2 regions of the Cytobacillus dafuensis genome follow, and region 1 is predicted to be linked to the other one. Evidence: predicted binding sites of a transcription regulator. Region 1 holds the regulator's gene; the other holds the start of a gene.
What was found. Region 1 encodes Rex, which represses fermentation and respiration genes when NADH is low (regulators of the CRP and FNR family bind a similar motif). Its sites were predicted from a motif close to TTGTGAAATATTTCACAA; they were not measured.

Region 1 (7,519 bases):
GTGGACGAAAGAGGCATTTTATAATGAATTTACACAAAATAAATTTGCTGTTTATGTAGGCTTAGAAGATGACGGGAAAATCATTGGCTATTGTGGTGTATGGATTGTCCTTGATGAGGCTCATATTACAAATGTTGCGATTCTGCCTCAATACCGCGGGATGAAACTGGGTGAAGCCTTAATGAGAAATGTAATGGAGGTAGCCGCCAATAACGGAGCTAAGACGATGACTCTTGAGGTCCGTGTTACCAATCATGTCGCGCAATCTCTTTATCGCAAGCTAGGATTTCAAGATGGTGCAATCAGAAAGAATTATTATACAGATAATCAAGAGGATGCTTTAGTAATGTGGGTGAATTTATAATGGGAAAAGATCAATGGATAATGGGAATAGAAACAAGCTGTGATGAAACATCAGTAGCAATTGTTAAAAACGGACGGGAAATTGCTTCAAATGTAGTAGCTTCACAAATAGAAAGTCACAAACGATTTGGAGGCGTTGTTCCCGAAATTGCTTCACGTCATCATGTGGAACAAATAACGATTGTGCTTGAAGAAGCATTAAATCAGGCTAATATTAGCTTTGCTGATTTAGATGCGATCACAGTAACAGAAGGTCCTGGATTAGTGGGAGCACTTCTTATCGGTGTTAACGCAGCCAAAGCGGTCGCTTTTGCACATGGAATTCCATTAATCGGGGTACATCATATTGCAGGCCATATTTATGCGAATCGTCTCGTTGCTGAGATGGAATTTCCATTGCTTTCACTTGTTGTTTCAGGAGGACATACAGAGCTTGTCTTTATGAAGGAGCATGGACATTTTGAAGTAATTGGTGAAACTAGAGATGATGCTGCAGGCGAGGCGTATGATAAAGTTGCAAGAACTTTAAGCCTGCCTTATCCTGGAGGACCTCATATTGATCGTCTTGCTCAAGAAGGAGAGCCTATCATCCCTCTACCAAGAGCATGGCTAGAGGAAGGATCCTATGATTTTAGTTTTAGTGGATTAAAATCAGCAGTTATCAACACAGTCCACAATGCGGAACAGCGTGGGGAAAAGATATCCCCAGAAGATTTGGCAGCAAGCTTTCAACAAAGCGTCATTGATGTGCTCGTAACAAAAACGGTTAATGCAGTTCAGGAATATAAAGTAAAACAAGTATTGTTAGCTGGCGGTGTGGCTGCAAATAAAGGTTTACGTGCCGCTTTGCAGGAAGTTTTTGAAAATTCAACAGATATTCAGCTCATTATTCCGCCTCTATCCTTATGTACGGACAATGCAGCTATGATTGCTGCAGCAGGGAGTATCTTATTCGAAAAAGGGATTCGGTCAACGATGGCACTGAATGCCAATCCAGGCCTCGATATTTCTATCCACAACTAAAACATTGATAGGTAATAGTCCTCATTAAATGGGGACTATTTTCATGTGGATAAAAATAGGAATACACGTATTTAATTGTGTATAATGTGGATAAAAACACAATAAATTGTGGATAATGTGGAGAAGTCTGTGGAATCCCTCTATTTCAGTCCATTATATGTGAATATTTTTGTGGATAAGAAAAAGACCAAGAGGGAGAATCTCCTGGTCGATTTTCTAAAAATCTTTCATTAATCAGCAAGTACTGTCCACTCTTCAACTAATGCTTCTAATTTAGCCTTCGTTTCGTTATTCTCTTTTGTAATCTCCATGACTCTTTCATGGTCTTGATACACATCGGGTTCGCAGAGGAGTTGCTCAAATTCAGCAATTTTCATTTCTAACGCTTCAATTTGTTTCTCGACTTCTTCTAGTCTTCTTTGTCTCTGTCTTTCAATTTTTTTAGCTTCCTTATCCATTTGATAAGAGCTTTTTTCTTGATTTACTTGCTGTGGAGAAGAAGGAATTTTAGATGAAGCCAGTGTTTTTAACTCTTCTTGTTCTTGCTTTTTTTCAACATAATAATCGTAATCACCTAGATATTCAGTCGCTCCCTTTTCACTAAGCTCAAGAACTTTGGTTGTAATTCGATTAATAAAGTAACGGTCGTGGGATACAAATAGAATGGTACCAGGGTAATCAATTAATGCATTCTCTAGAATTTCTTTACTATCTAAATCAAGATGGTTTGTAGGCTCGTCCAGGATTAAGAAATTAGCCTTTTGCATCATTAACTTAGCTAAGGCTAGACGCGCCTTCTCACCTCCGCTTAATGTTGAGACTGTTTTTAAGACGTCATCTCCAGAGAAAAGAAAGTTACCTAACACGGTCCGAATTTCTTTTTCTGGTTTTAGTGGATAATCGTCCCAAAGCTCGTTAAGCACACGCTTATTCGATGTAAGCTCAGCCTGTTCTTGATCGTAATAGCCAATAGCTACATTTGAACCGAAGTTCAGATCACCTTCAAGAAGGGGCAGCTTGTTGATAATAGTTTTTAAAAGTGTGGATTTGCCAATTCCGTTTGGACCAACAAGGGCAAAGCTTTCACCCCGAGTGATACGGAAAGAAATATCCTTTGAAATCATCTCTCCACTATAACCGACAGCAACAGAATGAGCCTTCAATACTTCATTCCCTGATTGTTTATCAATTTGGAATCCAAATGAAGCTGATTTTTCATCACCAAGTGGACGATCCATTAGGTCCATTCTTTCTAGCTGTTTTCTTCTGCTTTGCGCTCTTTTTGTCGTGGAGGCTCTCGCTAGATTACGCTGAATAAAATCCTGCAGCTTAGCTACTTCTTCCTGCTGTTTCTCATAGAGCTTCATTTCGCGTTCATAGTTTGCGGCCATTTGGTCAAGATAGGAGCTGTAGTTCCCTAAATATTTTCGAATTTGATTTCTTGATAATTCATACACCTGTGTAACGACTTTATCTAAAAAGTATCGATCATGGGAGACGATTAGAATGGCTCCATCGTATCCTTGTAAATATTGCTCTAGCCAGGATAATGTATCAATATCTAAATGGTTCGTAGGCTCGTCCAATATTAATATATCGGGTTTCTTTAATAACAGTTTTCCTAAAGCAAGCCTTGTTTTCTGTCCGCCGCTTAATGTAGATATTTTTGTATCATAACTAAAGGATTGGAAATTCAATCCGTGAAGGACAGAGCGGATGTCTGATTCGTATTGATAGCCTCCTAATTCTTTAAATTGAACCTGCCGTTCGTCATACTCTTTTAAAATTCGATCATAATCTTCCTGATTTGCCATTGCTTCAGGCTCAGACATTCTCTCTTCAAGCCTGCGTAAATTCTTCTCGAGCTTTTGCAAATGATCGAATACAGTTAGCATTTCGTCCCAAATCGAACGCTCGGATTCAAGGCCTGTATTTTGTGCTAGATAGCCAATTTCTACTTCCTTTGGCTTGATAATATCTCCAGAATCATGGGACATTTGACCAGCAATAATTTTTAAAAGTGTGGATTTACCGGCTCCATTGCGTCCAACAAGGGCAATTCTGTCGCGAGTTTGTACTTCAAGCTTTATATTCGATAAAATAACTTCGGCACCGAAGTTTTTTATTAATTGATTGACTTGTAATAAAATCATTTTTTTTCACCTCTATGTTATAGAGATAGTGTAACCCATTCATATATGATGGGCAATAAAGGAGTGTTTGTGTGAGAAGCACTCTCTTAAAATTTTTTATTTACTGTGTGGTTATCGCAGATTAACGGGCAGTAAGACCCCCATTTCAAGGATTCGCGTATGCAAAGAAGAGTAAGTGGGGGATCAACTGCCCGTAAATGCCCGATTGGTTCAACTAACCATCAGTGGGGGATGAAGGCCGACTAAGAACGCCACGTCCTGTGGTAACGTCGGCACTAGCACGTCCTGTGCGTCGAAAAACCCCCACTGATGGAAGTTTCACTTTATTTAAACATATAATTTCTCTATAATAGTCGTGTTAGTAAGGATTTCCTAATCAAATCTTATTTGTGAAAAGCCTTACAATGTTTACACATTTGGATAAAAATAGTGTATGATTTGATTGTGAGGTGTTATTATGACTGAGTTTACACATTTTAATCAAGAAGGCAGAGCAAAAATGGTCGATGTTAGTGATAAGCCGGAAACGGTTCGTACGGCGATTGCTCACTCAAGTATTACAGTTAATAAAGAAATATATGAAAATATTGCTTCGAATAAAATGAAAAAAGGCGATGTACTTGCGGTTGCCCAGGTTGCGGGTGTAATGGCTTGCAAGAAAACGTGGGAAATCATCCCTATGTGCCATCCGATTCCACTAACTGGAGTGGATATTTCATTCTCATGGAAGATTGTACAAGATGAGTACATACTTTTTATTACTGCTACTGTCAAAACAAAGGGTAACACAGGTGTAGAGATGGAAGCGCTAACAGCTGCATCTGTATGTGCGCTTACCGTATATGATATGTGTAAAGCGGTTGATAAAGGGATGGTTATCGGTAAAACGTATTTAGTTGAAAAAACTGGTGGTAAGAATGGAGATTTTAAGCGAGAGATTGAATAGTTAGAATTTGGAGAGGAGATACATATATGGCAAGTGAATCAATGAAAATTCCACAAGCAACTGCAAAACGTCTCCCTTTATATTATCGTTTTCTTAAAAATTTGCATGCTTCTGGAAAGCAGAGGGTATCATCGGCAGAATTAAGTGATGCTGTAAAGGTTGATTCTGCAACGATAAGAAGGGACTTCTCTTATTTCGGAGCTTTAGGGAAAAAGGGGTATGGGTATAACGTCAATTACTTGCTCTCTTTTTTTCGGAAAACTTTGGATCAGGATGAACTGATAAAGGTAGCCCTTATAGGGGTTGGTAATTTAGGGACTGCGTTCTTGAATTATAATTTTCTTAAAAACAATAATACGAAAATTGAAGTTGCTTTTGATGTGGACGAGGGGAAGGTTGGAACCCATATTAGTGATGTCCCTATTTTTCATATGAATGATCTTGAAAAAGTCATCCAAGATCAACAGATTCAAGTAGTCATATTAACTGTTCCTGCTCCAGCAGCCCAATCAATTGCGGACAGAATTGCTCAAAGCCATGTGAAGGGCATTTTGAATTTTACACCAGCCCGGCTTTCGGTTCCACCTACAATTAGAATTCACCATATCGATTTAGCAGTCGAGCTTCAATCACTTATCTACTTTTTAAAGCATTATCCAGCAGAAAATGATTAATGCTTTCTAGAATCTAAGGCTGTAGCAATCATAATCCATATCCTAACCAAAAGAAATGAGCCTCCACGAAGGCTCATTTTTTTGGTTGACTATTTTTTATTTTAAAGTGAAACGCAACCAATCGTAAGCCTGTACCTAAGTCCATGGTTGCTATAATAATGAATAGATAGGTAAACATTCCCCAGGTTTGTTCATTTTGAGTATTCTGGATTGCCATTAGGGTAAAGAGGATTCCAAGAATGATATAGATAATGCCTGAAAACAATGGTGTCCTTTTCATAAAAATCCTCCAATAAAGCTTTGAATTTTTTCCATATCCTTAAGCCAGTTTTCAATATTGTCTTTGTTTAGCTGCAGGATGACGACGAATGTATTCATTGCCACATGGGCAAAAATCGGTACGATGATGCGCTTTGTTTTGACATAGAGAAAGGCAAATGTAAAACCCATTGCAGAATATAAAAGGATATGTTCGATTTCGGCATGGGCAAGCGCGAAAATAACAGAGCTAATTAAAGCTGCCAGAAAAAAGTTCATTCTCTTGTGGAGCGAACCGAAAAGGATTTTTCGAAAAACAATTTCCTCTAAGATGGGACCGATCACAGAGCTGACAATGATGATGATAGGTGAAGCTTGAATAAGCTGCATAATTTGCTGTGTGTTTTCAGAGCCCATTTCAATTCCAATTAAGCTCTCAATATTGGCTGCAATCGTTTGTGCGAAAAAAGCAAGGAAAACACCGCCAATGGCCCACGTAATAGAAGAAGCAGCAGAAGCTGAATTCCTCATTAAAGTGTGATCTTTCATTTCTTTTCGCAGCAATACTAAAGTGATGATTAATGTAATGGTAAAGCTGATCACAATCCATGAAGTTACCGAGATAATCTCCATTTCCTGCATACTTTTTCCTAAAAGGGTTCCGATATAAGCAACGAGCGGAACTCCAATGACGCCTGATAATTGCATGGTTATATAAACAATGAGAATGATCCAGTATTCTTTTTTCACCAATTTATCTCCTTATTAATAGTGTACACTAAACTACATTTTACTCATAAAAAGGTACATGTTTCAAATAGTACACTCAAAATGAATTTTTGAATCTAAACTTAACTATCGGTGAGGACATATAATTTTTTTTTGAAAAAATTGAGCTTCACTCTTGCAAATAGATAGGAGATTCTTTAATATATTAATTGTGTTAGCACTCAAGGTTAGAGAGTGCTAATAAAATAAATTACATATTTATTGAGGAGGTTGTTTCACTTGTTAAAGCCACTAGGTGATCGAATTATTATCGAGCTTGTTGAAACTGAAGAAAAAACTGCAAGCGGCATCGTTTTGCCGGACACTGCTAAAGAAAAGCCTCAAGAAGGCAATGTTGTTGCTGTAGGAACTGGCCGCGTTCTTGAGAACGGTGAGCGTGTAGCCCTTGAAGTTGCTGAAGGCGACCGTATTATCTTCTCAAAATATGCTGGTACTGAAGTGAAGTACGAAGGCAAAGAATATTTAATTTTACGCGAAAACGACATTCTTGCTGTTATCGGCTAATACCCGCACAGCTTATACATTTTAAGAAAAATTACTTTAAATATTTTGAGGAGGTTTTTATTCATGGCAAAAGAGATTAAGTTTAGTGAAGATGCTCGCCGCGCAATGCTCCGCGGTGTTGACGCTCTTGCAGATGCAGTAAAAGTAACTCTTGGACCAAAAGGACGCAACGTGGTTCTTGAGAAGAAATTTGGTTCTCCATTAATTACAAATGATGGTGTAACAATTGCGAAAGAAATCGAATTAGAAGATGCTTTCGAAAACATGGGTGCAAAGCTTGTTGCTGAAGTTGCTAGCAAAACAAATGATGTTGCTGGTGATGGTACAACAACTGCAACAGTTCTTGCTCAAGCTATGATCCGTGAAGGTCTTAAAAACGTAACAGCTGGCGCAAACCCAATGGGTATCCGTAAAGGTATCGAAAAAGCGGTTGCTACTGCTGTTGAAGAGTTAAAAACAATTTCTAAACCAATCGAAGGCAAAGAGTCAATCGCACAGGTTGCTTCTATTTCTTCTGATGATAAAGAAGTTGGCGAACTAATCGCTGAAGCTATGGAGCGCGTTGGTAACGACGGAGTTATCACAATCGAAGAGTCTAAAGGCTTCACTACTGAGCTTGATGTAGTAGAAGGTATGCAATTCGACCGTGGATATGCTTCTCCATACATGGTAACTGATTCTGATAAGATGGAAGCAGTTCTAGATAATCCATACATTTTAATTACAGATAAAAAGATCACAAGCATTCAAGAAATTCTTCCAGTTCTTGAGCAAGTGGTTCAGCAAGGCAAGTCATTATTACTTGTTGC
Region 2 (7,519 bases), 1.1 Mb from region 1:
TTTTCTTCAGTAATATATCTTTGCACTTCAGCTATATCGGTTTGTTGAATAAGCTTGCCATCAATCATAATTCCATCTACATCTGTGACAAAAATGCATTTATCAACTTGAAGGGCGTTAGCAATTGCTGCAGCAGCAAAATCGGCATTTATATTAAGCTTGATTCCATTTTCAGTAATAGCAATAGGAGTAATAACTGGTATATATTTTTCTCGTAAAAGCAAAGACACTATACGAAGGTTGATTTTCACTACTTCACCAACAAAACCAAGCCTCTCCCGATCAATAAATCTCCCCTGTAAAAATTTGCTGTCACTGCCATTCAATCCGAAAGCCTTTAATCCCTTAGATTCTAGGTTTGATACAAGCTTCCTATTCGTGTGACCTGACAAAACCATTTCCACAATCTCCATTGCTTTTGCAGTTGTCTTACGTAAACCATCAACAAATTCATGAGGAACCTGGAATAAATCAAGCATCCTATTAATATCTGATCCTCCACCGTGCACAAATACAAGCTGATACCCGTTACTTTCTAATTCTTTAAGACTTTCAAAAAATGTTGGTGCTAGCTTATCCATCACACTTCCACCGCATTTTATTAAAATGGTTTTCATGCGATTTCCTCCTTAAGTTCGGTAACTTGCGTTAATTTTCACATAATCATACGATAGGTCACATCCCCATGCTTTCCCATTTCCCTTACCATTATTTAAGTCTACAAAAATATGAATTATTTTATTTTTTAAATACTCACTAGCCTGTTCCTCTGAAAAGGCTTGAGGTACACTATTTTTTAGCATCACAATAGGACCAATGGCAATATCTACAGAACTAGGATTAATATTGACACTCGATTGGCCTATTGCTCCAATGATTCTCCCCCAGTTGGCATCCTCACCATAAATTGCTGTTTTGACTAGGTTTGAACCCACAATTTGCTTAGCTACCTTTCTTGCATCTACAACAGTTTCAGCACCTATTACCTCAACCTCAATTAACTTCGTTGCACCTTCACCATCTTTCGCAATTTGCTTTGCTAGACTTTCACAGTTTTTTGCCAGCAATTGCAAGAACACATCCCAATCTGGATGATCAGGTGTAAGAGATGTATTTCCGCTTAAGCCATTAGCCATAACTAGAACCATATCATTCGTTGATGTATCGCCGTCCACTGTAATTTGATTAAATGTTGTATCTGTCACTTCCCTAAGCGCAGCCAAAAGGTGCTTGCTTTCAATATTTGCGTCAGTAGTGATAAATCCAAGCATAGTTGCCATGTTTGGGTGAATCATACCAGACCCTTTTGCCGCCCCGCCCATAACAACTGTTTTGCCGTCAATTTTTGCTGAATAACAGCAATTTTTCATCACTAAATCAGTTGTTAAAATAGCAGTTTGAAAAGCATCCGAATGAGCAGGCTCAATACCAGGCTGAAAATTCTGAATTCCTGTATCAACCTTATCCATTGCCAAATATTCTCCTATGACACCAGTAGATGCAACAGCTACGTAATGTTCAGGCAAATCAAATTTCTTCGCCGTCCATTTTCTCATTTGGAATGCATCTCTTATGCCGCGCTCTCCCGTACATGCATTTGCACAAGCACTATTCACTACTACTGCCTGGATTGTTTCCTCAAATGCAATGCTTTCCTGTGTCACTATTAATGGCGCTGCTTGAAATTGACTCGTAGTATAAACTGCACCACAATTTGCTGGAACATCACTAATAATAATTCCTAAATCTTTTTTCGAATATCTTAAACCTGCATGAACGCCATCAGTTTTATAACCTTTTGGGGTAATGATACTTCCTCCGGTAATTTCTTTGATTAACCCAGTTTGGGATACTGCTTGCATTTTTTATTCCTCCTTATGGATACATTGGGACAAAATCTAGTCCTGCTTCATCATCAAAGCCACACATAATGTTTGCATTTTGTACAGCCTGGCCTGCTGCACCCTTCATTAAATTATCAATGACTGATATTATTGTTAGCCTGCCTGTTCTCGGATCAGCATGAAGACCAATATCACAATAATTTGAACCAGCAACCTCTTTTACAGATGGAAAGCTGTTTTCAGGGCGTATTCTGACAAATGGATGTCCTTTATAAATTTCTTTATATAGCTCAAGCAACTGATGAGTAGTGTAAGCTGTTAATAGGTGAGAATAGCTAGTAGTCATTATTCCTCTCGTAATAGGCAATAGATGTGTTGTAAATGTTATTGGTTTTATTTCTTTATTCCATAACAGAAGCTGCTTCTCAATTTCCGGTGTATGCTGATGTTCATTCACTTTATAGGCTCTGAAGTTCTCATTTGCCTCTGAAAAACTAGTATTTCTTGATAAAGATCTTCCAGCACCAGAAACACCTGATTTCGCATCAATTATTATGCTTGATGGATCAATCAAATTTTCTTTCACTACGGGTGCAAGACTTAATAGTGCTGATGTAGGATAACATCCTGGATTAGCAATCAAAGATGAACTTTTAATTTCTTCCTTATACCATTCTGATAGCCCATAAACTGCTTTGTCAGTCAAGCCTTCATTGACAGGTTCATGTTTGTACCATTGCAAATACGTCTCAGGTGGTAATCTTAAATCTCCTGATAAATCAATCACTTTTATATCTTTATTAGCGAAATCTGCTGCTAGCTTCCCGGAAATTCCCGATGGTGTTGCAAGAAAAACGATGTCCGATTGTTCCGCAATTTTTTCTGAGTTAATGCTTTGCAATTTTTCGTCCATTACATCATAGAGGTGAGGATATTCCTTCCAAATGGGAAGGTCTTCTTTCGTTGAATGAATAGACTGAATTTCAAATTCAGGATGTCTATATAAAATACGCAGTAATTCCGCTCCTCCATATCCAGTTGTTCCAATTATTGAAACTTTCATAGCTTTTCCCTTCATTTCCTCTTTGTATATTTAATCATTTTAATTTATATTTATAAATCGTATTTCCCTTATTATAGAAACTTGGAAAAATAAAATCAACTGTTTTTTCTTGATGTTTTACAACTTTACAATATAATAGTAGTATTATCTTAGGATTCATTTATTTACACTTATATAATTGAGTGATAGAAGTTCGTTTTCCCACGGACAGAAACTACGGGAAAAGGTGGTAATTTTCAATGCAGTCTTTTACTGAGCTTTCAGAAGAACTGAAAGAAATATTATTGATGGCTCATCATAAAAGAAAAATTATAAAAGGAACATTTCTCTATCAAGAGGGTATGCACGCAAATGAGCTTTTCATTGTGGAAAGTGGACTAATTCAGGTTAGTAAAATTGTCCCTGATGGCCGCGAGCTCACGTTAAGAATGTGCTCAAAAGGTGATTTAATTGGTGAATTATCGCTTTTTTGTCTTTCACCAAAATATATGATGAATGCTAAAGTAATTGAAAGTGGAGAAGTTTTAGTTATCTTTAAAGACGAACTTGAGGAAAAGCTTGAGCAAAACCATCAACTTGCACTTGAATTGATGAAATGGATCAGTCTTCAATACCGTAAAACACAAACAAAATTTAGAGATCTTGTTCTTCATGGAAAAAAAGGAGCTCTATACTCAACCTTAATACGACTTGCGAATAGCTATGGAGAATTATCGAGGGAAGGTATAACAATTAAAGTACCATTAACCAATCAAGAACTAGCCAATTTTTGCGGAACATCAAGAGAAGTAGTAAATCGAATGCTTGGTGAATTAAGGAAAATTGGAATCCTTTCTATTGATAAAGGAATTATTACAATCCATAGTCTTTCTTACTTAAAAAAAGAAATTGATTGTGAGAACTGTCCTCTAGATATTTGCAATATTGAATAGAAAAGAGTAAGTGCCTTCAACTAGTCATATCTCGAACTCTTAAAATGCTATACATATTTTAATAGGGGCTGTCCCAAAGCAAGGGGTCAGGCACCACGAACAATATCTAGAATCAATAAGTGAGTGGAATTCTAGATATTGTGTATTAAGTGGATGCCAGATACCTTATGGGACAGCCCCTTTTCTAGATAATAACGAAAAGAATAGCGATAAAGAAGAAAGCTGTATTAACAATTTCAAGAACTCCCAGTTTGTTCATAGACATTGGCTTCCCATAAAATACAAATGCCCTTATCATACTCGGTAGGAATGCAATGGCAATTTGCCACTCACCCAGTATGAGCCATGCAATGATCAAACCAATATGATAAACCCATGATATCCATTTATATGTTTGATTCTTTTTCTCTCTAATCATTGTTTTTACATAAAAAGTACAACCAGTAAAAAACAAAATTGAACTAAAAAAGACAATAATTGCCGATGAGTTGATTTCACCGTTTGGCAGAAAACTGCTTGCTAGTCCAGAAAGTGAGAAAGCAAAAATAGCACTTAAATCATTGCCAAATGCCCGATCTCTATTTTTCGATGAATAATAAGCATTAAGTATAAAAAAAGGGGTCATCAGCAAGCCAAATATTAAAATAGAGGGCCTTACCAATAATGGGATACTTAGCACAGCTAATGCAGGAACAAAATAAATAATCGTCCATTTTACATAAAAGGATGTTTTTTTCTTTTTAAATAATAAAAGCATTGGATATGTAGCTAAATATAATAATAACCACCCAATGAAAAAGGGAATATGAGCCCAGTGAAATTCAGATGCTGCAACACCGAGCCAAAAAGGGATAATTAACATTGCCCATGCACCATGCTGTTTCGGTAAAAATAGCTTCATTTTCATTACCTCCCTACTGAAGCTTTCTATACTATATACATAAATCCATACTTATAAAGTGAAAAGCATCACAGATAAAGAAAGAACCGTCAAAATTTGACGGTTCTTTGACAAAGCTCTATTTATTTAATTGTTTCATCAAGTACTGGCAAATCCATTCTAACCCTTTATTGTCATGAACATTGAAAAAGGAGATTGGAGAAAATGTATTTTGGATTTCTTCAGCTATATTGTTCCAAGAGATAACAGCTTTAATATTTTCCAAACTTGATAAAAGAGCATGGTCTTCTTTTTCCTTTATGATCACAACTTTAGGATACTCTTCATTTTTATGTCCTTCAATGATGATAAAGTCAGGCTTTAGAGACTCCAGAATTCTAATTTGTTCTTGTAAAGTCCAGGCCAATTTTTCGGCTTGCAACAGAAGCCTTCCACTTCCTTCTACGATAGAATATAGTGCACCTGAAGCTATATGCTGACCTGAGTCCTTACTATCAATAATGTCCGGTTTGCCTCCATGCCCATGATGCTTGATAGTAGCCACCGCAAATCCATTTTTAGATAAACATTCAATCACTTTTTTCACAAGCGTTGTTTTTCCGCTATTCTGGTAACCAACTATTTGAAAAATTATTGGTGCTTTTACCATGGCCACTCATTTCCAGTAAAATCTTCTAGCAATAATACATCTACTTCTGTACCTGCCTCGAAGCCTCTTGTTCCTCCTGGTAAAATAATAAAGGAGTTAGCCCCAGCAAGACTCATCACAATATTAGATTTATCTAATCCGCTTGGAGAAACTGCCAATTTACCTTCTTTAAAAGTTAAGTCACTTCTTACAAAGCGAGTAAAAGGATTTGCCTTTAAAAAGTCTTCTTCAAGAATTGCTTTTTCTTTACGTAGATGTGGCTTCTCAGTAAACAGCATTTTCCTTATAATTGGCCGTGCATAAAGTTCAAAACCAACATAACATGCGGATGGGTTTCCAGATAATCCAAATAAAAGCTTTCCCTCAAATTGAGCTACAGTTGTTACACTGCCAGGACGCATAGCCACCTTATTAAATAGAACCGCGGCCTTCATTTTTTCATAAATGGCAGGTAAGTAATCAAAATCGCCTACAGAAACTCCACCTGTTGTAATTAGCATATCAACTTTATCAAGTGCCTGTTTGACCGCTTCATAGCAGGTTTCAAATTCATCAGGAAGCTTGCCAAAATAAAGGACTTCTGCACCTGTTCTTTCAATTTGAGCCGCAATCATATGTGAATTGCTGTTCCTGATTTTTCCTGGCTCTAATGGATCATCAACATCCAATAGCTCCGTACCTGTTGCAAAAAGACCTACTAATGGTTTCCTTGCCACTGGAACTTTTGCGTAGCCGAATGTAGCAAGAATCGCTTGTGTTCCAGGATTAATCTTTGTCCCTTTTCTAATGAGGACATCGCCTTCCTTAGCATCTTCCCCTCGATATGAAACATTATCACCTGAATTATATGGACGTTTAATTGACATAAAGCTTTTTCCGTCCTTTTCATATACCTTTGCTAACTCAAGCATAACAACTGCATCACATTCAGAAGGCATTTGAGCACCAGTCATAATACGAACAGCTTGAAAAGCTTCTACACTCTTTGTTGTGATTAATCCTGCTCCAATATGGTCGACAACCTCGAATTCCACTGGATTTGTTTGTGCCGCTAATTTTGTATCAATCGCTCTAACAGCAAAACCATCATAGGGGGCACGATCAAAGTGTGGAACGTCATTTGTCGCAGTAATATCTTCAGACAAATATCTGCCAAAACTTTTATTTATTGAAATAAATTCTGTTTGTCCCTGTATTGAAAAGTCCATCACACGTTTGACTGCTTCTCCTACAGGTATTGGAGTTCTTCTTTCAACCAATAGTATCAGCTCCTAAGCCTTGATCTTCTACTTTATTATATATGTAATTCATTTGATTCTACATGACAAACCTCACATCCTCTCTCTCTTTAATAGTTTTTTTCAAAAAAATAAGAAAGTGTGATTGAGGTCACCAGCTTCATATTATTTATCCTTTATGCTAAGCATGTATACAATAGAATTTTTATAAGGAGGGTATTCAAAGAATGAACATGCCTTTTACAGAAACATCATTAGTTAAAGATATTGTCAATGCACTACCGAAAACAAGTGATGTGTTTAAACGCTATCGAATAGATTTCTGCTGCGGTGGAAATACTCCATTAATTACAGCTGCAACTGAGCTCTCCATTAATATGGAGCAACTAATGAATGATTTAAATGAAATATACACGAAGGAAAATAATCATAACGATGATATGGAGGTTTGGACTAACAGCAGTTCAGAAGACATTATCAATCATATCAATGTCCATTATCATACCCCTCTTCTAGATGAGCTTGCCCAATTAAGCCCGTATGTGACGAAGGTATCTAAAGTTCACGGTTCTAATCACCCAGAGTTAGTAAAAGTTTATGAATTATTTAGTGTGTTTAAAAAAGAAATGATTGAGCATACAGCTAAAGAAGAGGAAACTGTTTTCCCTTTGTTGAAAGAATTAGACAATCCAGCATTAGAAAATCGCGAAGAAATAGTAAATTATATAAAAGAGCTCGAAAAAGAGCATGACCAAGTTGGTGAAATTTTAAGAGAGCTTAGAGAGGTAACATATGATTATAAGCTTCCTCTAAATGCTTGTGGTACATATACACTTGTATATAAGCGCCTTGAAATGCTAGAAGAACAAACATTTATGCATGTACATTTGGA

Region 2: the regulator Rex is predicted to act here: its motif matches at 4,797-4,814, upstream of FSZ17_RS08090 (YwiC-like family protein).

Annotation. Positions count from the first base shown of each region.
Region 1 is NZ_CP042593.1:634,325-641,843, forward strand. It holds gene rimI (ribosomal protein S18-alanine N-acetyltransferase) at 1-364, shown strand, start outside; gene tsaD (tRNA (adenosine(37)-N6)-threonylcarbamoyltransferase complex transferase subunit TsaD) at 364-1,386, shown strand; gene FSZ17_RS03340 (ABC-F family ATP-binding cassette domain-containing protein) at 1,617-3,539, opposite strand; gene moaC (cyclic pyranopterin monophosphate synthase MoaC) at 3,997-4,485, shown strand; gene FSZ17_RS03350 (redox-sensing transcriptional repressor Rex) at 4,512-5,159, shown strand; gene FSZ17_RS03355 (YdiK family protein) at 5,233-5,439, opposite strand; gene FSZ17_RS03360 (CPBP family intramembrane glutamic endopeptidase) at 5,436-6,167, opposite strand; gene groES (co-chaperone GroES) at 6,426-6,710, shown strand; gene groL (chaperonin GroEL) at 6,774-7,519, shown strand, end outside.
Region 2 is NZ_CP042593.1:1,704,722-1,712,240, reverse strand. It holds gene argB (acetylglutamate kinase) at 1-617, opposite strand, end outside; gene argJ (bifunctional ornithine acetyltransferase/N-acetylglutamate synthase) at 630-1,862, opposite strand; gene argC (N-acetyl-gamma-glutamyl-phosphate reductase) at 1,876-2,907, opposite strand; gene FSZ17_RS08095 (Crp/Fnr family transcriptional regulator) at 3,147-3,839, shown strand; gene FSZ17_RS08090 (YwiC-like family protein) at 4,024-4,740, opposite strand; gene mobB (molybdopterin-guanine dinucleotide biosynthesis protein B) at 4,859-5,389, opposite strand; gene FSZ17_RS08080 (molybdopterin molybdotransferase MoeA) at 5,383-6,648, opposite strand; gene ric (iron-sulfur cluster repair di-iron protein) at 6,855-7,519, shown strand, end outside.